Regions from separate parts of the Pseudofrankia coriaricola genome, predicted to be linked through region 1. Evidence: riboswitches for the same ligand, from Rfam matches in the RefSeq annotation. Region 1 holds a riboswitch; each other region holds the start of a gene.
The links. Region 1 has a riboswitch for cyclic di-AMP ahead of QOZ89_RS24240 (C40 family peptidase). Riboswitches for the same ligand answer to the same signal wherever they lie in the genome.
Positions count from the first base shown of each region.

Region 1 (9,902 bases):
GTCTAGGCGTGCGGTAGTGCCTGTCAGCCTTCGGCCAGTGGGAGGATCCGGGCAAAGGTGGCACCAGCGTCGCGGGATTCGTAGATGCCATCGCTGGTGGCGACGAGCAGGTGGCCTTCGTCGACGGCCGTCATATCGGGGGTGTGGATGTGGCCGCAGGCGGTCACGGCCGGGCGGTGCGTCACTCTCGGCCCGGGGCCGTGGGGGCGAGCCGGTCGGGCCGCCACCGAGGGGTTCGGACGGCGGGTAGTCCGCTGGCGGAATCCGAGGGCGGGAGGGGAAGCCCTCGATGCCACCGGCGGACGTCGTGGATGGCGCGGCTAAGGGGCGAGGGCCGCGCCTGCTGCTACCTACATGAAGAGTTCTGGAACGTGCTCGGAGAAAAACGGGACGGGTCGGCGGCGAAGGGCCAGCGCGGCCGACGTTGTGTCCGGGCCGGAAATCACCGCCGCCGAGAACGGCTGGCGAGCAGCACCGCTATGCCGTCGTCTTGTCGGGCGTCAACGGGCCCCGGGGCTTCGGGAACTCCGTGAGCGGCGGTCCCGCCAGCGGGAGCTGGCCGGGCCGCCAGGCCACGTCCGCGAACCCGCAGGGGAGGGGTTCGCGGGCAGGTCCGCCTGAGCGGGGCAGCCGAAGCCGGCCGAACGTAACGCTCAGGAGGAAGCCCTCCTCGCCCGCCGCGCCTTCCTACAGGACGCGGCCGACGAGGTAGCTCGTGCTCCAGATCGTCTGCAGCTGGACGACCGTGCCGGAGTGCGGCGCGGCCCACATCTTCCCGTCGCCGGCGTAGATGCCCATGTGGTAGATCTCGCCCGGCGCGCCGAAGAAGATCAGGTCGCCGACTTCCTTGTGCGCCTGGTCGACGTGGACCGTGGCCTCGTACTGCGCCTCCGCCGTCCTCGGCAGGTTGCGGCCGAGCTGCCGGTAGACGTACTGCACCAGGCTGGAGCAGTCGAACGAGTCCGGCCCGTTGGCGCCGTAGACGTAGGGCTTGCCGGCCTGCAGCGACGCCAGGTAGACGGCCTTCTCGCCCAGGTCGCCGTTCGACGGGGCGTTGACCGTGACGCCCCGGCTCGCCGAGGGGGCCGGCCGCTCCGCGACGTTCACCGTGCCGACGTTGTCGGCGGTGGCGGACTGCAGTGCGTCGGTGCCGTCGAAGACCGCGGTGATCTGTGTCGTGGTCAGCACCCGCGCGGTGTACGAGGTGTACCCGTCGTTGTTCGTCTGCAGGTGCAGGAAGGTCGCGAAACCGGTCGGTAGCTTGACCTGGACCTTGACCAGCTGGTTGGCCAGCGGCTGGTTGGTGTCCTTGTTGGTCAGCTTGAAGCCGATTTCGACCGGCTGGTCCGCATAGGCGGTGACGTCGGGGTTCGTGATGAACAGGTCGACGTCGGCCTTCGCCGTCAGCGTCGGCGCGGCCAGGTCGGACGCCGTGTCGGTGCCGTCGGCGCCAAGGGTGGACGCGAGGCTCACCGGGCGGACGTCGGTGCCAGAGCCGCCCATCGACCCGGAGCCGAAGGCGCTGGCGAGGCTGAGGCCGGTGGTGACGGAGCCGTCATCTCCGAACGCGTCCGCCGAGGTGTCGGCTGCCGGGGCGCAGCCGGCGAGGGCGATGCCGGACATCGCGATCGCACCGGTGGTAGCCGCGGCGACCGCGGTACGACCTCGGACCTTTGCCACCGCGGTCAGACCGCGATGACGACCCCTGCTGGTATCAGGCAGGGTGTCGGTATCCCACTGTACGGAGGGCGCGGACAAGTGTGGTCCTTCCCGTACGCCTGCGAGGTGAGCTGTCGGGTTCGGGCTGGGCTGCCCGGCCCTCGCGCAGCAAGCACGCGATGGGCTTCACCCCAAGGCCCGCGCCGGAGGGGGCGCTGGCCGGTCATGCGAGGTGGGTCCCCCGCTCCTGCCCGAGGTGACGACTCGGAGGGGACACCGGGACCGCGGGCAGGATTCGGCGTTCGGTCCGGTGTTGGACGTGACGTCGTGAACGAGACTAGTCCATTTGGATACGACGATGCGTAGTAGGTAGCACGGACACGCCTGGTCCCACGAGCTGTCGGTTCCGGGCCCCACGAGCCGGTGTCGTGACGGGTGTCGCCGAGAGTCACCGGCTACCCAGAACAGTAGAGGCGGGCGAGATGGTGCCGACCATTGACTACCGTGCGTAGTTGAAAAACTACGTACAGATCCCACATTGGGGCCGAGAGGCCACAGAAGGCGGCACGAGTGGTACCTAGCCCGGGGTGGTGACGCCTGCATCCCTATGACGAGCGGGCCTACTCGCCGGCTCGGCCGGGCCTTGCTGGGTTGGTGGTGTTATTTGGGCACCAGTTCCGAATCTTAAGGACCAAAATCCTACAGAGGATGTCTGGGAAGGGCATGGGTGACAGGCCGGTGAGGCGGTGCAGCAGGATCGGCTGCTCCTGCTCGACCACGTCGCCGGCGCCCGCCGGGAAGTCCGTGCCGTCCAGCGCGTTCTGGAGGCGATCATCGTTCGCATCGGTGGCGAGTAGCTGCTACGCCGGCCGCTGGTGCAGGTACAGGCGGCCGGCTTCCCGATCGAGCGGCACGAACGATACAAACGCGGGATCGTGGAGCGACTGGTGGCCCGCAATCCCCAGGCGGCTCAGGCCACCGCGCGGCCTGAGCCAAAGATCGGTTCCGACCTCGATGCCGACGCTGGCTGACCGGGTACCCGGAGATGAACGCCTCCGACAGGCCCGATCTGCGGACCCTGACCGCTCCTTCTGCTATCGACGTGACCACGCCCGCACATCCCGATCACTGCACGTGGCCGATGGATGGTGGTGTTCGGCGGCGTAGGGCGAGCACGGCGGGGTGGTGGTCGACCTGGAGGGTGACGTGTTCGACGGCGAAGTCGCGGTGGAGTAGCTGTTCGATCTCGAACTGGGCAGACGACGAACGGGCTGTTACCGCGTGTTGGGTCGCTCGCCGCGGTCGAGTACGACGTGGCGGGTACGAGCGCATTGGCGGCACGCCTCCCGGACGTGGAGGCCCTGCGCGTCGAGGCGCCCGGCCGACCCGCTGCCACCCCACCCTTTCCTACCAATCACACCAGTAGTACTACTATCTGGCGTCGTTGCTGCGGTGGACGCGTTCGAGGACGCGGCGAGGGAGGGGACGCGGTGCCTGCTCAGGGCGGCGGTCGGTGGTCGCTTGACGGACTGTGGCCCAGGAGGTACGACCTGGACGCCGAATCGGGACCGGGCACGGCGACCAGGGGGTCTACGCGCCGCCGGATGACCGAGCCTCGGCGTCGGGCAGCCACCGTCGCCCTCCTGGCCAGCGGAACATTGGCCACCTCGATGACGGGCTTCGCCGCGGCCACCTCCGACACCCCCGGCGACGACCAGCCCACCGCCGACCCGATCATGCAGGCATCCACACTCGGCGCCTCGATGTTCGGCAACCAGCCGGCCCCGCAGGACGCACCCGACGGCGTGGCACTGGCAGCGGAGATCGCGAACCCGACGCAGCAGTTCACAGCCCTGACCATCACGCCCGACAAGACGACGATCAGCCCCAACGACCAGGTGACCTTCACGGTCCACGCCGCGGCGGCGACGACCGGTGCACCCGTCGCGGGTGAGCAGGTCAACATCGTCGTCGTCACCGGCACCCGCTGGTCGAAAAGCGCCATCCTGCGAACCGACGATGACGGCGACGCCCGCATCAGCGCCCGCCTGCTGAGCACGACCACGATCACCGCGGTGTTCGACGGAGACGCCGCGCTGCGCCCCTCGACGGCGGAGGCCGCCACCGTCGTCGTCCGCAGCCCCACGGCAGGTCCGGGCTCCGGGCCGGGAGGCATCGCGACGGCGATCCCCCGCAGCACCATCGGCGAAAAGGCCGTCTACCTCGCGTCCCTGCAGGCCGGCAAGCCCTACGTGTGGGGCGCGACCGGCCCCAACGCCTTCGACTGCTCCGGCTTCGCGCAGTACATCTACAAGCAGCTGGGCCGCTACCTGCCACGCACCGCCCAGCAGCAGTACAACGCGACGATCCACGTCCCGCAGTCCGCCAAACAACCCGGCGACCTGATCTTCTTCGGCACCCCCGACAACATCACCCACATGGGCATCTACGCCGGCAACGGCTACATGTGGGCCGCTCCCCGGAGCGGCGATGTCGTCAAGTACGAGCCGATCTACACCAGCCGTTACTACGTCGGCCGCGTCCTGTAAGGGCCCGGGAGCGGCCGGCTCGACGCCGCAGGCATGCCGCCCGCGGACCGTCGGAAGAGCGGAGGAGCTGGCGGAGTGCGCCACGATCGGTGCATTCGCCGCTGTTACCGCGAGCCGGAATGTGATCAACCTCCTCGCTGGCGCCGCCAACAAGCAGATGATCGTGTTGGGTGAAGTCCCGGGTTCTCCGAAGACGGGCCACCCCGTCTGAGCGTGCGGTAGTGCCTGTCAGCCTTCGGCCAGTGGGAGGATCCGGGTGAAGGTGGCACCGGCGTCGCGGGATTCGTAGATGCCGTCGCTGGTGGCGGCGAGCAGGTGGCCTTCGTCGACGGCGGTGAACGCCTGCGGTCCGCCGCCGGGGATGGTGGAGACCCGCTTCCAGGTGGCGCCGGCGTCGGCACTCACGCTGAGCATGCCGGTCAGGTCCAGCCCGTAGAGGGCGCTGGCCGCCGGCCAGGCGAGAAACAGCTGCACGGTGGAGCTGCGCGGCGGTGCGAAGGTCCGCCCGCCGTCGGTGCTGGTGGCGACGCCCCGTTCGGTGGTGGCGAGCAGCAGGGTGCGGTCGGTGGGGCTGGCGGCGATGTCGGCGGCGGCGATGCGCGCGCCGGTCGCCCAGCTGGACCGGTGGGAGGGCGAGTCTGGCGGTGGCCTGGCCGCCAAGTCCGGACCCGGACCTGCTGCGCCAAGCGGTTGCCGCCATGCGGCAGGTGGGCCAGTTCAGCCTGCACGAGCGGGTCACCAGCGACACCAGCCGCGGCCTGGGCACCCCGTCCGTGCTGTCCCTGTCCGGCACCCGGTTCCTGGACAGCGAACCCTATGGCACTGGCCAAGCCCCAGTCACCACCCGTCTCGGCGTCACCGCCGGGCAGACCCGGCTGGCCTTGGCCTACCCCGCCGAGGGCCTCCAGATCGAACTCACCCTTGCCCCCGATGGGAAGATCGTCCATGAGGTGCTCGCTGCCCCCAAACATCTGATTATCCGGAGCTTCGTTTACCCGACCCCGACGAACCCTGACCGGTAGCGGCCCGGACAGCACTCCATTCGCGACTCTCCGTAATCGCTTGAACGTCGAGCGTGGGCTAGCGTGGGACGTGTGGACCTGGCCTGCGGGAACACGACGTCGAGGTCGCACAGAGTCGCGGCGCTCGCTCTGCTCGCTCTGCTCGCGGCCATCGTGGTCCACGGAATCCTGTGCGCCGTCCATGAGTCCCACGGGCTGGCAGAAGACCACCACCCTCGCACCGCGGTCGCCTTGAGCACGCCGGACGTCACCCCCGAGGCGCACGCCGGCGAGCCTTCGGTCGCCGCGGACTTCCCGGAGATCCAGCCACCGTCCCCGATGCTCTGGCCCGGCCAAGACCATCTGGTGGTCGGTTGCCCTTCTCAGTTCATCCTCCCGGCACGATTGGATGCCGTGGCTCCAGCCTCTCCGGTCGTCGTGCTGCTGGGGCTGGCCGTGGTGCCGGTCCTGTGGGCGGCTACCGGCGTCAGGCCGGGACCGGCGTATCACAGCGGTCGCGTTCACGCGGTCACGCGCGGGCTCTTCATGCGGATATGCGTACTTCGAAACTGATCGACGGGTAGCAATCTTCTCCTCTATCACCTAGCCGCCAACACCGTGCTTCGTCGTCTGATCGGCGGGCGCGCAGCGGCGCGGTCCGGCACTGGCTCATCCCCATAGACGGTGCCTCGTAGGGCTCCGTACGGTGCCGCAGCCGACCGTCGCCGCTGACGCCATGCACGCACGGGCATCAGCCTCGAAGGAACGCCACGATGACATACGCCTCTGTCGCTGCCCGCACACCCGTCCCGACGCGTCCGGCAGGCGCGCCCCCGGCGGCGCGTTCCCTTGCCGACGTGGTCGGCAACACGCCGGTGCTCTGGATCCCCGACGTCTGCTTCGGGGGCACAGGCGGGTTCTGGGCCAAGCTCGAAGGTCACAACCCGGGTGGGATCAAGGACCGACCCGCCCTGCACATGGTGGCGTGCGCTCGACGACGCGGCGAGCTCGCTCCCGGCCGGCCCGTCATCGAGTCGACCAGTGGGACCCTGGGACTCGGCCTCGCGTTCGCCGGAATCACGTACGGCCACCCGGTCACGCTCGTGACCGACCCCGGCATGGAGCCGATCCTGCACCGCCTGCTGGTCGCCTACGGCACGCAGATCGACATTGTCGAGCGGCCACACCCCACTGGCGGATGGCAGCAGGCCCGGCGAGACCGCGTCCAGGCCCTGCTTGACGAGCATCCCGGCGCCTACTGTCCCGACCAGTACCACAACCCCGACAACGTGGCCGCCTACGAGCGACTCGCGCTGGAGCTGATCGAGCAGATCGGACGTGTGGACGTCCTCGTGTGCAGCGTCGGCACCGGCGGACACAGCGCGGGCGTCTCCCGCGTCCTGCGGGATTCCTTCCCCGACCTGCGGCTGGTCGGCGTGGACACCATCGCCTCGACCATCTTTGGGCAGCCCGCTGGACCCCGGCTGATGCGTGGCCTCGGCAGCAGCATCTACCCGCGCAACGTCGCGTACGACGCCTTCAGTGAAGTCCACTGGGTAGCGCCCGGCGAGGCTGTCTGGGCCTGCCGGCGACTGGCTGCCACACGGTTCGCGACTGGCGGATGGAGCGTGGGTGCCGTCGCCCTGGTGGCATCCTGGCTCAGCCGGGGCACATCGTCCGACACTCGTATCGTCGCGATCTTCCCGGACGGGCCACAGCGTTACTGGAACAGTATCTATGACAATGACTACTGCGCCGAGCACCAGCTGTTGGACGTGGTGCCCGCCTGGAACCCCGATGTGCTCGACCATCCAGCCGACCGGGTCGTGCGCCGGTGGACCCGCTGCGCCCGGGTGGTCGACCCGCTGTCGCATCCCGAGCTTGTGGGCTGCCGGGCAGCGCAGCGATGACAGGGACCTGGAGCCAGATCCGGTCCTTCGACCGGCCGATCCGGCTCCTGCTCATCAACCAACTGGGCATCAACATCGGCTTCTACATGCTCATGCCTTACCTGGCGAGCTACCTATCGGTGACGCTCGGGCTCGCGGCCTGGCTGGTCGGATTCGTGCTCGGAGTCCGCAACCTCAGCCAGCAAGGACTGTTCCTGCTCGGCGGAAGCCTCGCCGATCGCTTCGGCTACAAGCCGATGATCCTCGCCGGACTGGCGCTGCGTACCGCCGGTTTCGCGCTCCTCGGCTTCGCCGAGACCATCCCCGTATTGATCATCGCGTCCGCCCTGACGGGCTTCGCTGGAGCTCTGTTCAACCCCGCGGTACGCGCCTACGTGGCAGCAGAGGCGGGCGAACGCCGGGTCGACGCGTTCGCGGTGTTCAATATCTTCTACCAGCTCGGGATCCTGCTCGGTCCGCTGATCGGGCTCGCTCTGCTGGCGATCGACTTCACGCTCGTGTGCGCCGTGGCCGCCGCGGTGTTTCTGTTGTTGACCGTCCTGCAAGCTCGGGCGCTGCCAGCGCGGACCCGAAACGAAAGCCCGGACATCGCCGGTCCTGAACCAGCCGGCGACAGGGAAACGAACAGCAAGGTTTCTCACACCGGCCGCGGCGGCGAGGCGCCACTGTCCATTATCCGGTCCTGGCGTGTCGTACTAGCCAACCAGTCGTTCCTGCTTTTCGCTCTGGCGATGATCGGGTCGTACGTGTTGACCTTCCAGGTCTACCTGGGGCTTCCGATCGAGGTCAGACGCGCGACCGGCAGCGAGACCGGGGTAACGCTGCTGTTTGTCCTTTCTGGCCTGCTCACCGTGGCCGGTCAGGTTCGGCTCACCATGTGGGTGAAAGCCCGCTGGACCCCCGGCCAGGCGATGAGCAGAGGACTGATCCTCATGGGCCTGGCATTCCTCCCGCTCGTGCTATCCGCTTCCTTCGACCAGCACGGGGCGGAAGCGGCCGCCCGGTCGCTTCCGGCCCAAGCGCTGGCGATGGTGCCCGTGCTGACCGCGTCCGCGCTCCTGGCAGTGGCAACCATGCTCGTCTATCCGTTCGAGATGGCCACCATCGTGACACTCGGCGGCGATCGCATGATGGGCACCTACTATGGCCTCTACAACACGCTCTCCGGGATAGGAATCGCCGCGGGAAACCTGCTTACCGGCGCCGCCCTCGACGCCGGGAGGAACATCGGGATCTCCGCGCTACCGTGGATCATTCTTGCGCTCACCGGTGGGCTTTGCGCGACCTCAGTCCACCGGCTTGACCGTGCCGGCCGCCTCGCTCCACCACAAGGTGTGACCGTGAAACCCGAGACATCACGACCAAGAAGTGCCAGCCGAGCGGGATGACGACGATCGGTAGGCCGCCCGCTGCCACCGTAGGCCACGTACGCTGAGATGGCGTACAGATGATTTTTCCGCGTGATCTCTCTCGGATCCGGCGGAGGAACAGTTATTTGCGGGACCTGCGCGACCGGTCCGGGCCAGATGCGGCTGGCCGCCTACCTCGCGGCCCGCGGCGGCGCTCGGGCCACTGCCGTTGGCCCGACCGGTACCGCCCTTGTGGGTGGCAGCATTGCTGACCGTCGCTGCTGAGGGCGCGGCGGCGCGTGGGTCGTCATGCTCGTACCGTGCGGAAGGCGCAGGTGACGGGCGGGCGCACGTGCACTGACGAGGCCGAGACCATCGCTGGCTGACGGATGGTGGTCCCCGCCCGTTGCCGAACGGGGACCCGCTGCCTGGCCAGGTATGAGCCGGTAGTGGCCTCGAGGTCCTATCCGACAGTGATGGTCATCGCGGCGGCGTGCAGGTTGCCGGCAGTCTGGAACTGCAGGAACAGTCGCCAGCTGCCGGACTTCGGCAGATTCGCCTCGAACGACAGGGCCGGGCCGCCGTGGTCCCCGTTGACGCTGTCCTGCGGGTGGAAGTGGGCGAAGGCCTGGTCGCTGGCGTGGATGGCGGTCAGGTGGGCCTAGGTGTCGAGGTAGGGCTGCAGGTCGGTGACCGGATTCCCGTCCTTCGTCACGGTGACGGTGAGCATGTGCGTCATCCCGGCCATCGGCTTGTCACCGGAGACGGTGAGGGTGTAGCCGTCGACTGTGGCGCTGGTCGCCGCTGCCGGTAGCGGGACGGTGGCAGCCGTTCCGGGGACGGTGACTGGTTGGCTGAGGACCAGGGGGGCGTTCGTGCCGCCGACGCGGGTGATGAACGAGGTGTACACCCGATAGGTGCCGGCTGGCGTGCCGGCCAGGTCGGCGGTCCAGGTGCCGTCGCTGGCCATGGTCGGGTGGACGTGCTGGAAGCCGGTGAGGTCGGACCGGACCAGGTAGAGGTGCATGAGCTTGGTCTGGTCCGGTTGGAAGGAGGTCACCGGCGTCCCGTCTGCGACGCGGATCTGGAACCGGAACACGCTGGGCCGGTTGGCCGGCAACGAGGTCACCGCCGGGACGAACCGCAGGCCGCTGGCCTCGGCGGCGAGCCCGTCGCCCGAGGCCATGTTGCCCATGCCGGCACCGGTGCCCGACACGGAGCCCGCCGGCATGGAGACCATGGCGGACGACGTCGATCCAGCCGAGCTGGCAGGGTTCCGGAATCGTCGCCCACGACATCTCGACTGGCCTGATCGTCTCGCTCACCGAGGGTCCAGGAGCTACGCGGACGCCGGACTGGCGCCGTCGACTATGAGGACAAGGACGCCGGTGATCCGGTGGTGCTCCCGGAGGCGGCCGGTCGGGCCACGGGGTC
Region 1 is NZ_JASNFO010000044.1:134,742-144,643, reverse strand. It holds gene QOZ89_RS24245 (hypothetical protein) at 24-185, opposite strand; gene QOZ89_RS24240 (C40 family peptidase) at 688-1,680, opposite strand; cyclic di-AMP (ydaO/yuaA leader) riboswitch at 1,762-1,928, opposite strand; gene QOZ89_RS24235 (C40 family peptidase) at 3,264-4,208, shown strand; gene QOZ89_RS24230 (WD40/YVTN/BNR-like repeat-containing protein) at 4,437-4,868, opposite strand; gene QOZ89_RS24225 (hypothetical protein) at 4,907-5,230, shown strand; gene QOZ89_RS24220 (hypothetical protein) at 5,294-5,782, shown strand; gene QOZ89_RS24215 (PLP-dependent cysteine synthase family protein) at 5,983-7,119, shown strand; gene QOZ89_RS24210 (MDR family MFS transporter) at 7,116-8,507, shown strand; partial or broken gene QOZ89_RS24205 (DUF8832 domain-containing protein) at 8,932-9,654, opposite strand; partial or broken gene QOZ89_RS24200 (copper-translocating P-type ATPase) at 9,837-9,902, opposite strand, start outside.

Region 2 (9,902 bases), on a different contig from region 1:
GCACCTCCCGGTCCTGGTCACGTCGGCCACGGTGAGCGGCCCGAGGTCCATCCGGCCGCGCGGGTCGACACCGGCGACCAGCCGGGCGCCAAGGCCGCGCACGATCCCCAGGGCCGCCGACCTGGCCGACGGGCCGAGTGTCTGGCCGCCGGCGGCGTCTCCGAGCGGCTCCCGCGCGCCGCCGGCCGGCCGGGTGCTCCGGCCGGCGGCGCGGGGCGCCGTGGCCGAGGAGCCCGGCCGCGGGACACGGCGCGACTCGACCCGGCCCCGCAGGCGCCCGACGGCCACGGCCGCCTCATCCAGCGCGCCGTACATCTTGGCCGGCACGGAGCGAGGCGCGGGCAGGTCCAGCATCCGGCTGTAGTAACCGACGAACTCGGCGACCGTGCACGGCTCCGGGCCCGTCACATGCAGGATCTCGCCGCCCGCCCGCGGCGAGTCCGCGGCGGAGATCACGGCGGCGACCACGTCGTCGATGTGGACGGGGTTGAGCCATCCGGTACCGCCGTCAAGGAGGACGAACCGGCCCGCGCGCAGCAGCAGCACCGGCCACACCGTCCACCGGCCGGCCCGCGGGCCGTAGGCGTCGCCGAGGCGCAGCACCGTCGCGGACAGGCCGGACGCCGTCGCCGCGCTCACCGACTGCTCCGCGGCGGCCAGGGTGTCGGCGCGCGGGTCGCCGGTCAGCCCCACCGGCGCGGTCTCGTCGATGCCGTCGGCGATGTCCGGGCCGAGTACCGACACACAGGACAGATGGATCACCCGGCGCACCTCGGCGCGGGCGGCGGCGTCGAGCACCGTCGCCGTCCCGCCGAGCAGCACCTGGCGCATCCGAGCCAGCGGAATCCTCGGGCTGCCGACCGGCCGGCCGCCGCGGATCGGCGGCAGCTCGCCGACCCCGCCCATGCCTGCCGCCGCCGCGTGGACCACCAGGTCGGCGCCGGCGAGCTTCTTCTCCCAGTCGCCTGGCCGGCTCACGTCCGCGGCAACCACGCCAGGGCCGCGGGCCGCGTCGAGCGCGACCACCTCATCCCCGCGACCACGCAGGGCATGGGCAACCGCCCCGCCGACGAACCCGGCCGCGCCGGTGACCACCACCCGAGCCAACGTCAGCCCTCCTGACAGTGACCTCGCAGGCGAGGCCATCCCGGCCATCCGGGCACGCGGTACCCGCGGCCGGAGTCCGGATCACGTCTCAGCATGCAGCATGACAGCACACCCGGATCTCAGCACGGCGGTCCCGCGCCGGACGCTTCGCGGAGCCGATCTGGGAGGTCCGGGGCGCTGGGCGCCCTCCCCATGTGGTTCCGGGCCCTGGTATATGGCGGTTGCTGGGCTAGGTCTGGGTTGACGAGGTGGCCGGCAGACCTCCCAGATCGGCTCCCAGACCTCCCCGATCGCTAACCTCCCAGATCGGCTCCGCCGATCCGGCAGGGACCCTGTCGCCAATCGGGCAGGGACCCCGGATCCGGCGGGACCCCGGGCGCTGCGCTGATGCGCGGTCACCAACGGTAGCTAGGCTGCGCTGACACGTCGCCAGTATGGGGTTGCGCGTGGCTGCGTGACTAGACGGTTGTAGTCATGGGTGCGCTACGACCGGCCGCCGCCCTCGACGGGCGTGAGCCTGGCCGGCTCCTCCTTCTCCTTCTCTCCCTTTCCCTCTTCCTTCTCTCCTTTTCCTTCCTCGACGCTTCCGGCCGTCGTCGCGCGGCGCCGGGCCGCGCGCCGCAGCAGCTCGCCGGACAGGCCGGCCACGACCGAGACGACCACGACGGCCGGCGCGAGCCAGGAAGCCGACTCCTCCAGCCCGGGCAGCGACGACGCCGCGTAGCCCAGAGCGGGCAGCCCGGTCCCCCAGATCACCGCGCCGATCACGGCCGCCGCCAGGAAACGCGACCACGGCATCCGCACCGCGCCGGCAAGGATCGGGGCGAACGTACGCGCCCACGGCACAAATCGGGCGGCCACGAGCGTCACCGGACCGAAGCGTTCGTAGAACGCCTCGGTCCGTTCGAGCAGCTTTCTGTGTCGGCGTTCCAACCAGGGCCGGCCGAGCCGCCGCCCGGTGACATAGCCAACACAGACTCCCGCGACCGCCATCACGGTCACGCCGGCCGCAAGTACCGGCAGTGACACCCGGTGTGCCGGATCTGCCGCCATCAGCCCAGTCGCCAACAACATGGCGTCTCCCGGCAGCCAGAACGCGATCGGCACGCCGCTCTCAAGGAAGACGATCGCGAACACGGTCAGATACAGGGTCAGGCCGGATAGACGGTCGACATCCATGACCTCAGTCTGACGGGGACGCCGAGCGCCTCGGCCGTCGGACGCTGCGCGCCGGGTTCGGATCCGGGGGTATGGACGGGAAACGGGTGCTCTTGCGGCCGACCTGGGCGGATGTCGACCGGGTGGGCGAGATGCGGCGGGCGCGACCGCCCGCGCCGTGCGGACGCGCCAAGCGGCGGGTCGCTCGACACCCGGTCGGCGCGGTCGCTGCCAAGATGACGGATCGAAGGGTAAGTAGTCACGAGTCACGGTGGCACGCGCGATGTCGGCGGCAACGGGCTCCCGTCGGACCGCCTCGCGTCATACCCTTCGCGCAACACAGCCCGCAACGCGCGGTCCCGGCACGCCCCGGTGCGCGCCGTCCATCACTGCCCGGCTCGCCAGGGGATGACGGCCGCCGGCCGGCGAGCCGGCCGTGTCCGCCCGCTCGGTGGCCCGACGCCTTTGACAGGAGCTTTCGATGCCCATCGCGACCCCAGACGTCTACGCCGAGATGCTCGACCGGGCGAAGGCCAATGCCTTCGCCTACCCCGCCATCAACGTCACGTCGTCACAGACGCTGAACGCCGCGCTGCGCGGCTTCGCCGAGGCCGGCAGCGACGGAATCGTCCAGGTGTCCACCGGGGGGGCCGAGTACCTGTCCGGGGCGACGGTCAAGAACATGGTGCTCGGGGCCGAGGCACTGGCCGAGTTCGCGCACCACGTCGCCAAGGCCTACCCGGTACAGATCGCCCTGCACACCGACCACTGTCCGGCGGACAAGCTCGACGCCTACATGCGCCCGCTCGTCGCCATCTCCAAGGAGCGGGTGCGGGCCGGCCGCGACCCGCTGTTCCAGTCGCACATGTGGGACGGCTCCGCGGTGCCGCTGGAGGAGAACCTCAAGCTGGCCGAGGAGCTGCTCGCGGACTGCAAGGCCGCGAACATCGTGCTCGAGGTGGAGATCGGCGTCGTCGGCGGCGAGGAGGACGGCGTCGTCGGCGCGATCGACGAGAAGCTGTACACCACGCCCGAGGACATGTGGCGCACGGCCGAGGTGCTCGGCACCGGCGGCAAGGGCCGGTACATGCTGGCGGCCACCTTCGGCAACGTGCACGGCGTCTACAAGCCGGGCAACGTCAAGCTGCGCCCGACGATCCTGCGCGACGGCCAGCAGCACGTGGCCGCCAAGCTGGGGCTCGGCCCCGACGCGAAGCCGTTCAACCTGGTCTTCCACGGCGGCAGCGGCTCGGAGCTCTCCGAGATCCGCGAGGCGCTGGACTACGGCGTCGTCAAGATGAACGTGGACACCGACGCCCAGTACGCGTTCACCCGGCCGGTCGCGGACCACATGTTCAAGAACTACGACGGCGTCCTGAAGATCGACGGCGAGGTCGGCGTCAAGAAGTCCTACGACCCCCGCACCTGGGGCAAGGCCGCCGAGGCGAACATGGCCAAGCGTGTCGCGCAGGCCTGCGAGGACCTGCGCAGCGCCGGCCAGGCCATTTAATCTGGTTCGCTCCGTGCGGGCACGGCGCTACGGCCCCTTACTCGCTTCGCTCCCAAGGGACCTCCGCGCCGTGTCCTCCTCCGCTCACGTGCCCTCCGGCGACCTCGCTGCGGCCCGACCCAGTTCGCTTCGCTCGTGGGCCGGGCCTCCGCGAGGCGCGCCTCCGCGCCGCACGGTCACCCGCCGCTCAACGTCACCAATCCACAACGACCCGATCCAGAACCATCCCCGCGGGGCCACGTCGCTTCGCTCGTGGACGGGCCTCCGCGAGGCGCGCCTCCGCGCCGCACGGTCACCTATCGCTGAACGTCACCAACCAAGACCCACTCGATCCAGGCGTGAGCCAGAGCCTTGCGGAAGCCTCCGCGCCGCACGGTTACGTCGCGCTTGACCGTTTCTAGATCATCTTGAGCTCGAAGTCACACCTTCGGCCCGGGGCCGCCACTTTGGCAGCCCCGGGCCGAAGTCGTTCTGTGACTTAGCGCTTCCTACCCCATCAGGCGCGAGCACCGCCCACGAGCGCAGCGAAGTGCCCGCAAACAGAGGCTGTTCGAGGATTGGTGACGTTCCAGCGCATGGCAACCGAGCTGGCGCGGAGGCGCGCCTCCGCGGAGGCCCGGCCACGAGCGAAGCGACGGGGTCGGGCCGCAGCGGAGGTCGCCGGAACGCCCGTGAGCGGAGGAGGACGGCGCGCGGAGGTCCCGTGGGAGCGAAGCGAGTACGGGGCCGGAGCGCGCCGCCCGCACGGAGCGAACCAACAACAACCTTCCCGCCCGACCCGGTACCGCTCCGAACGGGGCGACTACCCATCGGCGACTTCTGGACCACTGAGCGCCACCGTCGGTAGACCACCGCGGGGTACGGCATCTAGCGGTCGCAACCGCAATAGTTAACCAGAAGTAATCATTTGACTACCGAATGTACAGCAACCGGGTGTGTCCCGACGGGTGTAGCGAGGATCGCATTTCGCCCGGGCATGCATCGAAGGGGCCGTTCGGGCGGCAGAATGGTAGATTTATTTTTCGACGCGACACGCGGACGACACCAGACCCGCGCGTGGCCCTCCGGCACGGATGGTCCCGCCCGTTGTGGGGCGAAACCGCCAGTCAGCAGATCTTCGACGCGGAGCAAGAAATCACCGACCACGGCACCGGGTAGGAAAGATGAGCGCGCGTATGCGCGCGCTAACATCGTTTCGGGCAGATTTCAAGCAGCGACACGCCGGTGTGGCCTTCTTCACGTGCCTATTTCAATGCTTGCCGTCACCCCGAGGAATGTGGTTATGGTCTTCGCCGTGCCTGGCGACAGGACAGGCACCCACCGGGCGGCACGCCGAATCCTGCCCCCGCCCGGCGAGTTTTTAACCAGCGGCAGGAACGGGGGAACCGAATCCGGACGCCTGACCAGAGATCCTGGACAGCGACCTTTTCCGCCAGCCTTATCGGGACCGACGAGACCCGTGGAGCCGAAGTGGTGACGGAAAAGGCTCAATAGGGCGACGGCCTGCGTGGCCAGACAGCGCGCCACGCCAGCCTCGCCCTCAACAGGCGTCCTAGGGGTGAAGCCGACCGACTTTCGCTGTACTCGTTGATGCGCAGGACCTAGCGCGTCAGCCCAACAGCCGAACATGTCGCGCGGCCGGGCAATCTCTTTCCAGCCCGAACCCGACAGCTCACCTCGCAGGCGTGGGGAAGGGCAACCACGCATGTCCGAAACAAGTACCCCTGGTCGACATCGCATGCCCGGCGGGCGTTTCGTTCCGCCATTGGCCGACTGTCCGCCAGACGGCACCACGAGCGTGCGCGTCTCCGTCAGCCCCGAACCCGCCGAATCGGCGGGGCCGATCCGCCAGTCCCGGGAGCCCCGGCGGGCCATCACGTCCCCGGCACGCCGGCTACGCAAGACCCTCGCGGCCGTTCCCGTCATCGCCGCGGCCGTGGGTGGCACGATCGCCGTCGCGACACCCGCGAACGCCTCATCCACCTGGGCAGAACTGCGCCAGTGCGAGTCCGGCGGAAACTATTCCATCAATACCGGCAACGGATATTACGGCGCGTACCAGTTCTCTGTGAGAACGTGGCAGGGCCTCGGATATTCGGGACTGCCGAGTGCCGCGCCACCCGCGGTTCAGGACGAAGCGGCGCTGCGGCTCGCGCAGCGCTCCGGCTTTGGCCAGTGGCCGGACTGCGGCCGCGGGATGGGCCCGGACCAGCTCGCGCCTGGCGCCAGTTCCCCCGGCGCCAGCCAGGCCTCCCGCTCAGCCCCCAGGGCGCCCCTCGTGACCCAGGCGATCTCCTCGACCACGGCGCGCCTGCCGTTCACGACAGCGCTGGCCGGCCAGTACCGCGCCGATGTCCGGTCCTGGCAGGCCCAGATGAACAAGATCGGCTACTCGCTCGCCGTCGACGGGCACTACGGGCCGCGTTCGGCCGAGGCCGCCCGCGCGCTGCAGCGGGCCAAGGGCCTGGCCGTCGACGGCGTCGTCGGTCCAAAGACCTGGGCCGCCACCTTCGCCTGAGCAGTCAGGCGTCACCGCCCGTCTGACCTTCTTGCCGAGGCCTCCGGCCGCGCAGGGCTCTGCCACTGTCGCTGACGGAACTCCCGGAGATCGGCTGACGCCGGTCCCTGAAGAAGAGCCTCGGCCTGGGCCACCCGCCCGGCACCTCCCTCCCGGGCCGGCCCCGCGAGGTCAGTCGACCCGCCGCCGCTGGAACCTCGCCGCGATCGGCCCCCACCGACCGCTGCCCACGTCGGCGACGGGACCCCTTTCCCACCCCGCCTCTGGCCGCCAGTCGGAGGCATACGGCTCTGACCCGCCGGCTGGTCGGTGGGCAAGGGGACCTGGCGGTAGACGACCGGCCGCTGCCTCGCCGCTGGGCCGCCGCGCCGGCCACAGGGCTGAAAGCCGCGCGAGCCTCATCATGATCGCGCTGCTGCCGGCCGGCGTGCCGGCCAGGCGGCGTCAGCGAGCGGCTGGCGCCACCGCTGGAGCAGTCGCGAACCGGGGCCGCCCCGTTCACTGGGGCGACCCCGGTTTGCGGCGAAGGATGCGGGCTCGCTACAGTCCGGTGCTACTCGCCCGACCTGGGTGAGTCGCGCGGGCGGACGCCAAGTCCTGCCCCCACCCGCGTGTGGAGATGGCCCCTCTATCGCGGGGCACGGATCCGCTTGGGCAGGAGCGGGGGACCCATTTCCGGGCGTGGCGACAGTCGCGTCCTTGGGGTGAAGCCGGTCAGCCCGGACGCGACGCCATCGGCGGAGCGCGAGGTGACGACCGGCCGGGCATTCCCGGCCCGAACCCGACAGCTCACCCCGCAGGCGCAGGGAAGGACCGACATGCCGTCTGAGCAGACCGGCGAAGCCCGGCCCGCCTACAGGACGGGAGGCCGGCACCGCGCCCAGCAGGGCCCGTCGTCGACCGCCCGCCTGCTACGCACCACCGGCGCGGTCACGGCGCTCGTGGGCAGCGGCCTCGCGGTCACCGCGATACCGGCCGGCGCCGCCACCCCGGACGACTTCGCCCGGCTGCGCCAGTGCGAGTCCGGCGGCAACTACTCGATCAACACCGGGAACGGCTTCTACGGCGCCTACCAGTTCGACCAGCGGACCTGGCAGGGCCTCGGCTACTCCGGCCTGCCCAGCGAGGCGCCACCTGCCGTCCAGGACGAAGCGGCATACCGGCTGTACAACTCCCGCGGCTGGTCCCCGTGGCCGGCCTGCTCCAAGAAGCTCGGCCTGACCAACAACGGGCCGGTCGGCGGCGTCTCGTCGTCCGCCTCCAGCGGCTCGGTCCAGCAGGCGGTCCAGCCGGTCGAGCCCCCGATGACGCTCGACCGGGCCCGCTCGGAGGTCCAGCAGTCGGGCTTCCACGGCACGATCTCCTCGGCCGACGGCGGCAAGGTGCGCGCCGACGCGTACGTCTGGCAGCAGCAGATGCGCGACCAGCGCTTCTCGCTCACCGTCGACGGCAAGTTCGGCCCGCAGTCGCAGGGCGTCGCCGCGCTCTACTCGTACCTGACCAAGGTCAGCGACGGCCAGCCCGGCGTCGTCGGCGAGAACATCTGGAACGCGACCGTCCAAGGCTGAGGCTGCCGCGCGGCTCAGCCGCTGCGCGTCTGACCGCTGCGTCAGCCTGGCGGGCGCGGAGCGCCCTTGAGCGTGGTTCCGGGCACAGGCGTATGACGGTGGCTGGGCTGGTTCCAGGCTGGCGACGTGGGTGGGTTGGCGCCAGCGCTGATGCGCCGTCACCCCCCTGGGCTGAGTTGAGTGCCTCGCTCACCAGAACGGCACCACGCTTGCGGGACGGGCCGTCATCTTCTTGGGGCTAGGTCGAGTGCCTCGCTTGCCAGAACGGCGTCAGGCTCGCGGCGCGGGCCGGTCCTTGGGTGGCGGGTCGGGGCGATTACGGTTGGGGTATGACGACTCCGTCCGGGCGTGCCGATCTTCTGGGTGGGCCGCCGGCTACCCTGCTGCCGTTCGACCCCGCGTCCGCGGCGCTCGCCGAGGGCGCGGCGGCCAGCGACGTGGCCGCTCGTTTCCCCACATCCAGCGCGGCCTGGGCGGTGCTGGCCGAGGCGGCGCTCGACGGCGGGCGCCCGGTCGAGGCGTACGCGTACGCGCGCACCGGCTACCACCGCGGGCTCGACGCGCTGCGCCGCTCGGGCTGGCGCGGGCACGGGCCGGTGCCCTGGTCGCACGAGCCGAACCAGGGATTCCTGCGCGCGCTGGCCGCCCTCGGGCAGGCCGCGGCCGCGATCGGCGAGACCGCCGAGGTCGAGCGGATCGGGACGTTCCTGGCCGACAGCGACCCCACCGCGCCCGGCCAGCTCGGGCAGGCCGGCTGATCGTCGGGCCCGCGGGGCCGAATCCTCCGCGCCGAGTTGCCCGAGGGGTCCCCGGGGTTCCTGCCGGACCGGCGACAGGGTTCCTGCCGGATCCGGGGTCCCTGCCCGATTGGCGACAGGGTCCCTGCCGGATCCGGGGTCCCTGCCCGATTGGCGAAGCCGATCGGGGAGGTCTGGGAGCCGATCTGGGAGGTCAGCGATCTGGGAGGTCGGCGATTGGCTACCGGGACGGGTCGGGCATCGAACGCACAGCCAGACACCAGGCCGTCACTTAGCCAATCGGTGGGGAAGGTCGGGCTTCGTTCTTAGTACAGTCTTGCCCCGTGCCTGCGCTTGTCCTGATCGGAGCCCAGTGGGGCGACGAGGGTAAGGGAAAGGCGACCGACCTTTTGGGCGGCGCCGTCGACTACGTCGTGCGCTACCAGGGCGGCAACAACGCCGGCCATACGGTGGTCATAGGCGACGAGAAGTACGCCCTGCACCTCATCCCCAGCGGAATCCTGCGTGCCGACTGCATCCCGGTGATCGGGAACGGTGTCGTGATCGACCCCGGCGTGCTGCTGTCGGAGATGGCTGGGCTCCGCGCCCGTGGTATCGACACATCCCGGTTGATGATCAGCGCGAACGCCCATCTGATCATGCCGCATCACCGGGCCCTCGACCGAGTCACCGAGCGTTACCTCGGCAAGGCCCGGATCGGCACGACCGGCCGCGGCATCGGCCCGGCCTACGGCGACAAGGTCGCGCGCACCGGCATCCGCGTGCAGGACCTGCTCGACCCGGGCATCCTGCGCCAGAAGCTCGAGCTGGCGCTGCGCGAGAAGAACCAGGTGCTCGCCAAGGTGTACAACCGCCGCAAGATCGAGGTTGACGTGGTGGTCGAGGAGTACCTGGACTACGCCGCGCAGCTCGGCCCGCACATCGCGGACACCGGGCTTGTGCTCGACTCGGCGCTGCGCGCCGGCAAGGTCGTCCTGCTGGAGGGCTCGCAGGGCACCCTGCTCGACGTCGACCACGGCACCTATCCGTTCGTCACCTCGTCGAACCCGACCGCCGGCGGCGCGGCCACCGGCGCGGGCATCGGCCCGACCCGGATCACCCGCGTGATCGGGATCATCAAGGCCTACACCACCCGGGTCGGCTCGGGCCCGTTCCCGACCGAGCTCGACGACAAGGTCGGCGACGAGCTGCGCCGCGTCGGCGGCGAGTTCGGGGTGACGACCGGCCGCGCCCGGCGCACCGGCTGGTATGACGCGGTCATCGCCCGCTACGCGGTGCGGGTC
Region 2 is NZ_JASNFO010000057.1:2,567-12,468, forward strand. It holds gene QOZ89_RS28310 (NAD-dependent epimerase/dehydratase family protein) at 1-1,107, opposite strand, end outside; gene QOZ89_RS28315 (DedA family protein) at 1,591-2,286, opposite strand; gene fbaA (class II fructose-bisphosphate aldolase) at 2,747-3,775, shown strand; gene QOZ89_RS28325 (transglycosylase family protein) at 5,619-6,293, shown strand; cyclic di-AMP (ydaO/yuaA leader) riboswitch at 6,938-7,092, shown strand; gene QOZ89_RS28330 (transglycosylase family protein) at 7,112-7,861, shown strand; gene QOZ89_RS28335 (DUF3151 domain-containing protein) at 8,191-8,619, shown strand; gene QOZ89_RS28340 (adenylosuccinate synthase) at 8,943-9,902, shown strand, end outside.
Region 2: it holds a riboswitch for cyclic di-AMP, as region 1 does, so the genes downstream of both, QOZ89_RS28330 (transglycosylase family protein) here and QOZ89_RS24240 (C40 family peptidase) in region 1, are expected to answer to the same signal.

Region 3 (9,902 bases), on a different contig from region 1:
CCAGAACCCCTGGTACCAGTCGGCCGGCCGCCAGCCGTCGCCGTCCCCTAGGCGGCCCTGGCTGCTGCCCGTGCTGGTCGTCGGTGGGCTGGTCGTTGTCGCCGGCGTTGTCCTCGGCGTGCTGAGACTGGTCGGCCATGACGGTGGCTCGGGCGAGACCACGGTGCCGAGCGCCTTCGTCGGAACCTGGTACGGCACGGTCGGCGGCGCCGAGATGTCCCTGGACCTCAAGGACGGCAAGGTCGGCGACATCGTCGGCGCGACGACGTACGCGGGCGCCTGCACCGAGACGGTGACGCTGCTCGAGGTCGGCGACGACTCGTCAGTCCGCGTTCACGAGGCGGCGCAGCCGGGCGACGAGGTCTGCACCGACGAGGACATCACCCTGATGCTCCAGGGGTCGGGTCGGTTGAGCCTGCACTATGAGTCGCATGCGGGAAGTGACCCGGATGGGACGGTCATCCTGACGCGAAACGGCGGAGGCAGGGCGACCTGACCGTCGGTCGGGGCGGACGGGAGCTGAACAGCGAAACCGCCCTGACCTCGACAGGAGGGAAAGGTCAGGGCGGTTCCTGGGCTCCCGCGCCCGGAGGGGGAAGAGGCGCGGGAGGGCGTGAGTGCCGGCGGGCTGGCCGCATTGCTCACCCACCGGCGGGATTCCGACCGTCCGACGACGGTCGGGGCCTTGACTAGCCGAACAGAGCCTTGTGGGTCTGCGGCCCGACGACGCCGTCGACCAGCAGGCCGTGGGAGGCCTGGTAGGCGCGCACGACACCGTTGGTCTGCGGGCCGAAGTAGCCGTCGACCCCGACCGTGTAGCCGAGGCTCGCGAGCTTCTGCTGCAGCTGGCGGACCGCGTCCAGGTAGGTGGCGTGGTTCGCCGCCTGTGACAGGTACCAGGCATTCGCCGGGATCGCCGGGGCCTTGGCCAGGGAGACCGGGGCGGCGAGGACAGCGCCGCTGCCGACGGCGTTCGCGGCGGCATTGCCGCGCGCCAGGTAGGCGCGGTAGGCACCCTTGGTGTAGGTGGTCCAGGCGCTGGGGCCGGAGCCCTTGCAGACCTGGGTGGCGGCCCATGCGTTGGTCGCCGGGTCGTAGAGGTCGCGGCTGCCGACCCAGCCGGCGTGCGCCCGCATGTTGATCTGCCACAGGCCGCGCGAGTCCTCGCCGACGGTGGCGTGCGCGTAGCGGTTGCCGCTGGACTCGGCGAGTGCGATCGCGACCCAGGTGGCGAGGCCGACGCGGCAGCTGTCGAGGCCCGCGGAATGCGCGTAGGCGGCGATCTGAGAATCCGAGACGATGGTGGAGGCGGCGCTGGCCGGAGAGGCGCCGGCGAAGACGGCGGCGCCGGCGGTGGCCGTCATGACACCGGCGGCGACAACAGCGGAGCCGCGGCGGCGGACAACATTCTTCTTACGATGACGACCCTTGCGCATTGTTCGAGATATCTTTCCCGCACGCCTGTGAGGTTAGCTGTCGGGTTCGGGCCGGGAAGCCCGGCCGGTCATTTTCGGGCGCGTTGAACAAGCGCCTTGAATGGCCGACTTAACCCCGAGGGCTGGCGCCACGTGGCGCCAGCCCGGAGGAACGTGGTTCCCCCATTTCTGCCCTGGCGATCTCTCGGAGGGGGCACTGGGCCGGGGGCAGAACTCGGCGTCCGGACCGGTGCTTGCAGCGAGCGGAGCAACCGTAACTAGCTACCCGCTGTAGTCACAAGCTGGTGAACTGGGCAGATGTCCGGCAGGTCTGTCACGCAGCGTGCAATACCTTGTGGCAGTGCGCTTACTGGTAGCTAATTGTGACCAGCGTCACAGTAATTGACGCGAAATTCGGGGAACAAGAGCTGGTTGCCGCGCGAATCATTGTCGCGGAGCGGCTTTTGGTGGTCACTTGTCCCGCTTGTGGCCCGCCGCGAGCGGCGCAGATCAGATGCGCCGCGTAATGCCTGGCCGGACTTCCCTCTGGTCGAGCAATCGCCTGTCGCGGCGTGTTCCGGTCGTTGGGTCGCCGTGGTTGAGGTCACAGCGGGTGACCTGGGCTCGTCGGCCGTCGAGGAGTGCGTTCGTGCGGGCCATTTCCTGAACACACCGGAGGCGGCTGATGGCGATTACCTCTACACGTACGGCACCCCGCCTGGCGACAGCCTGCTGTCGGCCCTCCTGGAGTACGTCAGCACCGACACGGCCAAGAACCTGCTCCGCGGCGAGGGCTTCACCCCGTGCGTCGACCGCGACAAGAACCTCATGGCCACCCTCTGCGCCACCCGCCGCTGATCCCCCGCCCGGCTCAAGGCTGGAAGCGGTAGCCCATGCCGGGTTCGGTGAGCAGGTGGCGGGGGCGGGCCGGGTCGTCCTCGAGCTTCTGGCGCAGGCGGTTGAGGTAGGTGCGCAGGTAGTGGGTCTCGGTCTCGTACCTCGCGCCCCAGACCTCGGTGAGCAGCTGGCGCTGGGTGACGAGCTTGCCCGGATGGCTGACCAGCACCCTGAGCAGACCCCATTCGGTCTTCGTCAGGTGGATCTCGTCGGCCCGCTCCTCGCCGGCGGCACCGTCGCCCACGTCACCACCGGCACCGCCGTCGGGCGAGACGCGCCCGGCGGTGCCGTCAGGGCCGTCCGCGTCGTCGTCCGCATGGCCCGTGCCGTTCGCGCCGCCCGCGCCGCCCGTGCCGCCCGTGCCGTCGGCGGAAGGCCAGGCGCGGGTGACGCGGTGGGCGGCGAGGTCGACGGTGATGTGGCCGAAGCGGACGATCGGGCTCGCCCCCTGCTCGCCGCCGCGGCGGCCGACCGCGCGCAGCCGGGCGAGCAGCTCGTCGATGCCGAACGGCTTGGTGATGTAGTCGTCGGCGCCGGCGTCCAGGGCGCCGACCTTGTCGCGGCTCTCGGCGCGGCCGGACAGGACCACGATCGGCACCCGGGTCCAGCCGCGCAGGCCGTGGATGACCTCGACGCCGTCCATGTCCGGCAGGCCGAGGTCCAGGATGACGATGTCCGGGAGGGCCGACGCGGCGGCGGAGAGGGCACCCGCGCCGGTGTCGGCGACGACCACCTCGTAGCCGCGCGCCCGCAGGTTGATCCGCATCGCGCGCAGGATCTGCGGTTCGTCGTCGACGATCAGCACCCGCGTCATCGGACGCTCCCGGCGTCTCCGCCGCCCGCCGCCGCGCCGGGCCCGTCATCCCGCCCGGGCCCGTCATCCCGCCCGGGCCCGTCATCCGGCCCGGGCCCGTGTTCGATCCGGGGTTCGCCGTCCGCGTCGGCGGGGAGGTCGATGACCATCGTGAGGCCGCCGCCGGGGGTGTCCTCCGGGGTGAGCGTGCCGTCCATCGCCTCGATCAGGCCCCGGGAGAGCGCGAGGCCGAGGCCGGTGCCGGTGGTGTTGTCGGTGTCGCCGAGGCGCTGGAACGGCTGGAAGATGGCGTCCCGGTCGGCTTCCGGCACGCCGGGGCCGCGGTCGACGACGCGGATCTGCACCCGCCCGCCGAGCGTGCTCGTGGTGATCAGCGGCGGAGTTCCGGCCGGCGAGAACCGGATCGCGTTCGCGACGACGTTCGCGACCACCCGTTCCAGCAGCACCGGGTCGGCCCGGATCGCGGGCACCTCAGACACGTCGCCGACGTCGCCGATCTCGTCACGACCATGATCCGCGGGCTCGGTGCCGATACGGACTCCGGTCGCGTCCGGGCCGATGCCGTCGAGCGCGAGCGCGACGACGTCCTCGGCATGGACCGCCCGCGGGAACACCGACAGCACCCCGGCCTGCAGCCGGCTCATGTCCAGCAGGTTCTCCACCAGCGCCGTCAGCCGGTCGAGCGACTCGTCCGCCGTCGCGACCAGCTCGGCGCGCTCCTCGTCCGACCAGGCCACATCCTGGGCACGCAGCCCCGTGACGGCCGCCTTCGCGGCGGCCAGCGGCGCCCGCAGGTCATGCCCGACGGCGGTGAGCAGCGCGGAGCGCACCCGGTCGGCCTCCGCGAGCGGCCTGGCGCTCGCCGCCTCCTCGGCGAGCCGGAGGCGTTCGGTGGCGGTCGCCGCCTGGGCGGCGAACGCGGCGAGCAGCCGCCGGTCGGCGGCCGGGAGCGGACGGCCGCGCAGCGCCAGGGTGAACCGGTGACCGGCCGGCACCTCGACCTCGCCCTCCGACGGCCGCGTGCACGGCCGGTGCCCCACCGACGCGACGACCCGCCAGCGCTCCCGTCCCGTCCTCGCCTTCGCCGGCTCCGCGGCCGCGCCGGCCGTCGTCGACGGCGTCGCCGGTCCGGTCCGGGCGTCCTCGTCGGGTGAGTAGGACTCGAGCAGCGCCACGGACGTCATCCCGAAGCTCTCACGCGCCCGTTCGAGGATCGCGGGCAATGGGTGCTCGCTGCGCAGCACGGTGCCGGCGAGGGTGGCCAGGGTCTCCGCCTCGGCGCTCGCCCGAGCGGCCTGGCCAGAGCGCCGGCGGGCCAGGTCGACGACCCGGCTGACCGCGACCCCGACCGCGACGAACACCACCAGCGCGAACGTGTTGTTGTGCTCGGCGACCGTCCAGTGGTGCAGCGGCGGAGCGAAGTAGTAGTTCAGCAGCAGCGACGAGGCGACCGCCGCGGCCAGCGCCGGCCAGATCCCGCCGACGACCGCCACCGCCACCACGACCAGCAGGTAGAGCAGTATGTCGGACGTCAGGTTCAGGGCGGAGCGGGTCGCCGCCGCCACCGCCGTGAGCGGCACGAGCGTGGCCGCCGCCAGCGCGAACCCGGCCAGCTGGCGCCGGTACACGACCCTGTGGTCGCCACTGTGGCCGGGGCCGGGGCCGGGGCCGTGGCCGGGCGCGCCGGGCCGGTGAGGCCGGCGACCGCCCGCCGGCTCCTCGCCGGTGGGCCGCCCGCGGCCGCTGGCGGCGCTCGACCGTTCGTGGGTGACGAGGTGGACGTCGATCGAGCCCGAGCGGGCGGTCGTCGTGACGCCGACGCCGCGGCTGAGCACCTGGGCGAGCCGGCCGCGCCGGCTCGCGCCCAGGACGAGCTGGGTGGCGTTCTCGGCCCTGGCGAAGTCGAGCAGCGCGGCCGGGACGTCGTCGCCGAGAACCTGGTGGTAGCTGCCGCCGAGGCTTTCGACCAGGTCGCGCTGGCGGGCCAGCGCCGCCGGGTCCGCGCCGCTGACCAGGCCGTCCGGGCGGCTGACGTGGACGGCCAGCAGGTCGCCGCCGCCGGGGAAGCGCGCGGCGATGCGGGCCGCGCGCCGGATCAGGGTGTCGCCCTCGGGTCCGCCGGTGAGTGCGACGACGACCCGCTCCCTGGCCTCCCAGGTCGCGGTGATGCCATGGTCGGCGCGGTACCTGTCGAGCTGTTCCTCGACCTGGCCGGCGACCCAGAGCAGGGCGAGCTCGCGCAGCGCGGTGAGGTTCCCGACCCGGAAGTAGTTCGACAGCGCGGCGTCGACCTTGTCGGCGGCGTAGACGTTGCCGTGCGCCATCCGGCGGCGCAGTGCCTCGGGGGCCATGTCGACCAGCTCGACCTGGTCGGCGGCCCGGGCGACGGCGTCGGGGACCGTCTCTCGCTGCGGCACCCCGGTGATCTTCGTGACGACGTCGTTCAGTGACTCCAGGTGCTGGATGTTGAGCGTGGTGACGACGTCGATGCCGGCGGCGAGCAGCTCCTCGACGTCCTGCCAGCGCTTGGTGTTGCGGGCGCCGGGAACGTTGGTGTGCGCGTACTCGTCGACGAGCGCGAGTGCCGGCCGGCGGGCGACCACCGCGTCGACGTCCATCTCCGTGAACTCGCTGCCCCGGTGCCGCAGGACCCGCCGGGGGACGGTCTCGAAGCCCTCGGACATGTCGGCGGTGAGCGGGCGGCCGTGTGCCTCCACCAGGCCGATCACGGTGTCGGTCCCGCGCCCGGCCCGCCGGTGCCCCTCGGAGAGCATCGCGTAGGTCTTGCCGACCCCGGGCGCCGCGCCCAGGTAGATACGTAGCCTTCCCCGGCGCGGACCGTCGGCGGCGCCCGTCGTCATCAACTGCTCGTCTCTGCCTGGTTGTTCAGGCATGTCTGGCTGTCTCGGTGTGGTGGGCGATGGGTCGTGGGGGCGGAGGTAGTAGGTCATGGAGATGGGTGGCGCCTCGGCGTCCGGTGGACTTCATCGCCGTTGGCGGGGGCTTGAACCGTCCATGGGCGGGTGTCAACCGACGTGGACGGCGGGGCGGCGCGAACGGTCCGGCTCGGCCTCGCGCAGCACCTCACGAGTGATCGGGGCGACCTCGCCGACGCCGAAGAACAGGAAGCGCAGCAGGTTCGTGAACGGGTTCCCCTCCGTCCACTCGAAGTAGATGTGCGGGCGCGCGCCCGTCAGGTCGCGCAGGTAAAGCATCAGCGCGGCGATGGCGTTCGGGACCGACGCGCTGGTCAGCCGCAGCACCCGGTAGCCGTGCCGGTCGACGCCCATGACCGACAGCGCGCCCTCGAACTCGGACGCGTCCGTGATCGAGACCTCGACGTACAGCAGCGGGTCGCCGGCCGGCACGTGGGCGTCCCGGCGGACCTGAGCCTCCTTGTCGCGGTACTCGGCCTCGTCCCCGGAGTCGGGCTCGTTCGCGACCAGCCGCAGGTGCCCGCCCGGCTCGCCGTCGTGGCCGAGGCAGCAGGCCTCGGCCACGAAGCGGCGGGCGATGTCGTCCATTCGGATGTCGGTCACCCGCAGCTCGAACGCGCGCACCGAACGGGAGGCGAACGAGACGAGCAGGATCGTGATGATGAAGATCGACGCGATGATCAGACCGTCTGGCCGTTCGAAGACGTTCGCGATCGTCGTGTAGATGAAGACCGCCGTGATCATCCCGAAGGTGACCATCCGTCGGGTCGAGCGCCGCCCATCCGCGTCGCGCCGCATGCACGACAGCGTGACGGCGAGCGAGGCCGACGTGATGAGCACCAGCACGCCGGTCGCGTACGCCCCGCCCTGCTTGTCGACGCTCGCGTCGAACACCCAGGTGACGAGAAAACCGATCCCGACGAATATCAGCACCAGCGGGCGGACGGCCCGGGTCCAGCGCGGGGCCATGCCGTACCGGGGCAGGTAGCGCGGGACCAGGTTGAGCAGGCCGGCCATCGCGGACGCGCCGGCGAACCAGAGGATCGAGATGGTGCTGACGTCGTAGACGGTGCCGAACGCGCCGCCGAGCAGGTCGTGGGCCAGGTAGGCGAGCGCGCGGCCGTTGGCCGGCCCACCGGTGTCGAAGTCCTTCTCCGGGATCAGCCACACCGTCACCAGGCTGGTGCTCAGCAGGAACACGCTCATGATCACGGCGGCGGTGGTGAGCAGCCGGCGGGCGTCCCGGATGCGGCCGCGCGGGTGCGCCTCGGTGTCCTCGGGATCACCCTTGATCAGCGGCATCACGGCGACGCCGGTCTCGAAGCCGGACAGGCCCAACGCCAGCTTGGGAAACACGATCAGCGCGAACCCGACGAGCAGGAACGGGTTGGGATGTTCGTTGACGAGCAGCTGGTGCCAGTCGCTGATGACGTGCGGCTCGCCCACGACCTTGGCGAGGGACACGGCCACGACCACGGCGTTCAATGACAGGTAGATCACGACGAGGATGACCGCGATCCCCACCGCCTCGGTGAAGCCGCGCAGGAACACCGCTCCCAGCAAGGCGAGCAGCACCAGCGTGATGATCATCGACTCCCCGTGCAGGACGCTCGGGGTGTACGGGTTCTCGACGATGTGGGCGGTCGCGTCCGCCGCCGACAGGGTCATCGTGATGATGAAGTCGGTGGCGGCGAAGCCGAGCAGCGCCAGCACCAGCAGCTTGCCGGCCCACCACGGCAGGAAGCGCTCCAACATGGCGATCGAGCCCTCGCCGTGCGGGCTTTCGTGCGCCACCCGCCGGTACACCGGCAACGCCCCGAACAGGGTGAGCAGCACGAGCACCAGCGTCGCGATCGGGCTGACCGCGCCGGCGGCGAGCACCGCGATGCCCGGCTGGTAGCCGAGCGTGGAGAAGTAGTCGACGCCGGTCAGGCACATGACCCGCCACCACCGGTGCCGCCGGTGTTCCTCGGCCGGCTGGGTGTGCGGGCCCGCATGCTGCTTCGACTGGTCCGCCAGCCCCTGCAACAGCCAGTTCCGCAGGTCCTGCCGGTAGCGGGCGGCCCGGGTCGGCGGCTGGCCCGCCCGCGCCCGTCCGGGCGGCCGCCACGAGTCCCATCCCTCGGGCGGCACCATCGCGGCGGACCCAGCCTGGGCCCGCGGCTCAAGGGGTGGCTCAAGGGGTGCGGACTCGGTCTGCGTGGAGGCGTCCGATGGCCCGGCTACCTCCGAGGAAGAGCCGGAGTGCGTCGCATTCGTGCGTTCGGCCGCCTGCGCGGCCTCGGGACGTGCGCCTGCCTCTACCTGCCCGTTCGCGGGCGCGGGCGAAGGCGCGGGCGTAGGCGCGCCGTCCGGTGCCGGCCCTCCGTCCGCATGGCCGCCCGCGGTCCCCGGGGGAGGTGTGCCCACCTTGTCTGGCGCGCTTCCAGGAACCCTCGGCCGCGCCGTCACCGGTACCTCCGTCGCACGTCATCGCCCGGCGACCCCGGCCGCCGGGCGAGCTGGGCCGGCCCGTCCGGCGCTGTGGTCCTGACCGTGCCACATCGTGGGGTCGGCAGGTGCCTCCGAAGATCCTTGTTGACGGTTTCTTGACACCCCCGACACCCCCGAGCCGGATGCACGGCCTCTACGCTCACCCGACGGCCGCCTCGCCGCCGCGCGCCGCGCCGGGGGCGGCACCCGTGGGAACTGCCACGCCGGCCCGCATACCCTCGCGACGATCATCTATTCGTCCGTGCGCGCCGAGATGCCCATGATCTCGGTCCAGGCGTGCCCATATGGGACAAATTGGGCAGGCCAGGACCTGGGTCGCCATCGTGGGGGCGGCCCAGGCTCTACCCGTCCCTGGTCAGCCGGCCGCGGGGGCGGAGGGCTTGCTGACGCGGTCGAGGGCGGAGTTCAGCTCGACGACGTTGACTGTCGGCTCACCCATGAACCCCAGGGCACGGCCGGTGGTGTGCTCGTCGACCAGTTTCGCGACGACGGCCGGGTCGAGGCCGCGGTCGTGGGCGACCCGCGCGACCTGGAGGCGGGCGTAGGCCGGCGAGATGCCCGGGTCGAGGCCGCTGCCACTGGCGGTGACGGCGTCGGCCGGTACGGCGGGCGTCGCCGGGGCGTCGCCCCGGATGGGCACGATCTTGCCGGCCGCGATGTCCTTGCCCGGTTCGCGGCAGCTCACCGCGACGCCGTCGTAGGTGGCCTGGAACGGCGTGGCCGGGCAGACCTCGTTGACACTGACGACCCGGGTGACCGCGCCCTGATAGCCCTGCTCGGCGTAGAACACGGCGAGTACCGCGCCGACGCCGGACGGCGCGCAGTACGGCCGCGAGCCGTCGACCCCGTCCGCCTCGCCGACCGCCTTGCTGCGCGCGCAGACCTGGGTGAGCAGGCTCTGGCGGCTCTCGTCGTCCGCGGTCGCCGGGTCGTCCGGGGTGTCGACGATGTCCTCGGGGCCGAGGTTCGACGCGCTGGTCGACGTCGGGTCGTAGCCGTCGCCGGCGGCGGACGGCCGCGGCTGGAAGTAGCCGGGCAGCGGGTTGCCGTCGGCGTCGGTGGTCAGCTGGCCGATGAGCCGCGAGCCGACGACGGTGCCGTCCGCCGCCTTGATGAGCGAGCCTTCGGCCCTGCCGTGCAGCCCGGGAATCTGGGCCACGGCGAGGAGCGCGAACGGGTAGGCGAGTCCACAGATGACGGTGAGTACGAGCAGGGCGCGCAGCGCGGCGAGGTGCTGGCGGGCCCAGCTCGGAAGCCGGATGACCATGTCAAATCCCCGGGATGAACTGGATGATCAGGTCGACGATCTTGATGCCGAGGAAGGGGGCGGCGAGGCCGCCGACTCCG
Region 3 is NZ_JASNFO010000073.1:68,135-78,036, reverse strand. It holds gene QOZ89_RS32750 (hypothetical protein) at 1-496, shown strand, start outside; gene QOZ89_RS32745 (peptidoglycan-binding protein) at 690-1,436, opposite strand; cyclic di-AMP (ydaO/yuaA leader) riboswitch at 1,444-1,625, opposite strand; gene QOZ89_RS32740 (hypothetical protein) at 2,010-2,273, shown strand; gene QOZ89_RS32735 (response regulator) at 2,287-3,126, opposite strand; gene QOZ89_RS32730 (sensor histidine kinase) at 3,123-5,987, opposite strand; gene QOZ89_RS32725 (amino acid permease) at 6,153-8,198, opposite strand; gene QOZ89_RS32720 (potassium-transporting ATPase subunit C) at 8,911-9,822, opposite strand; gene kdpB (potassium-transporting ATPase subunit KdpB) at 9,824-9,902, opposite strand, start outside.
Region 3: it holds a riboswitch for cyclic di-AMP, as region 1 does, so the genes downstream of both, QOZ89_RS32745 (peptidoglycan-binding protein) here and QOZ89_RS24240 (C40 family peptidase) in region 1, are expected to answer to the same signal.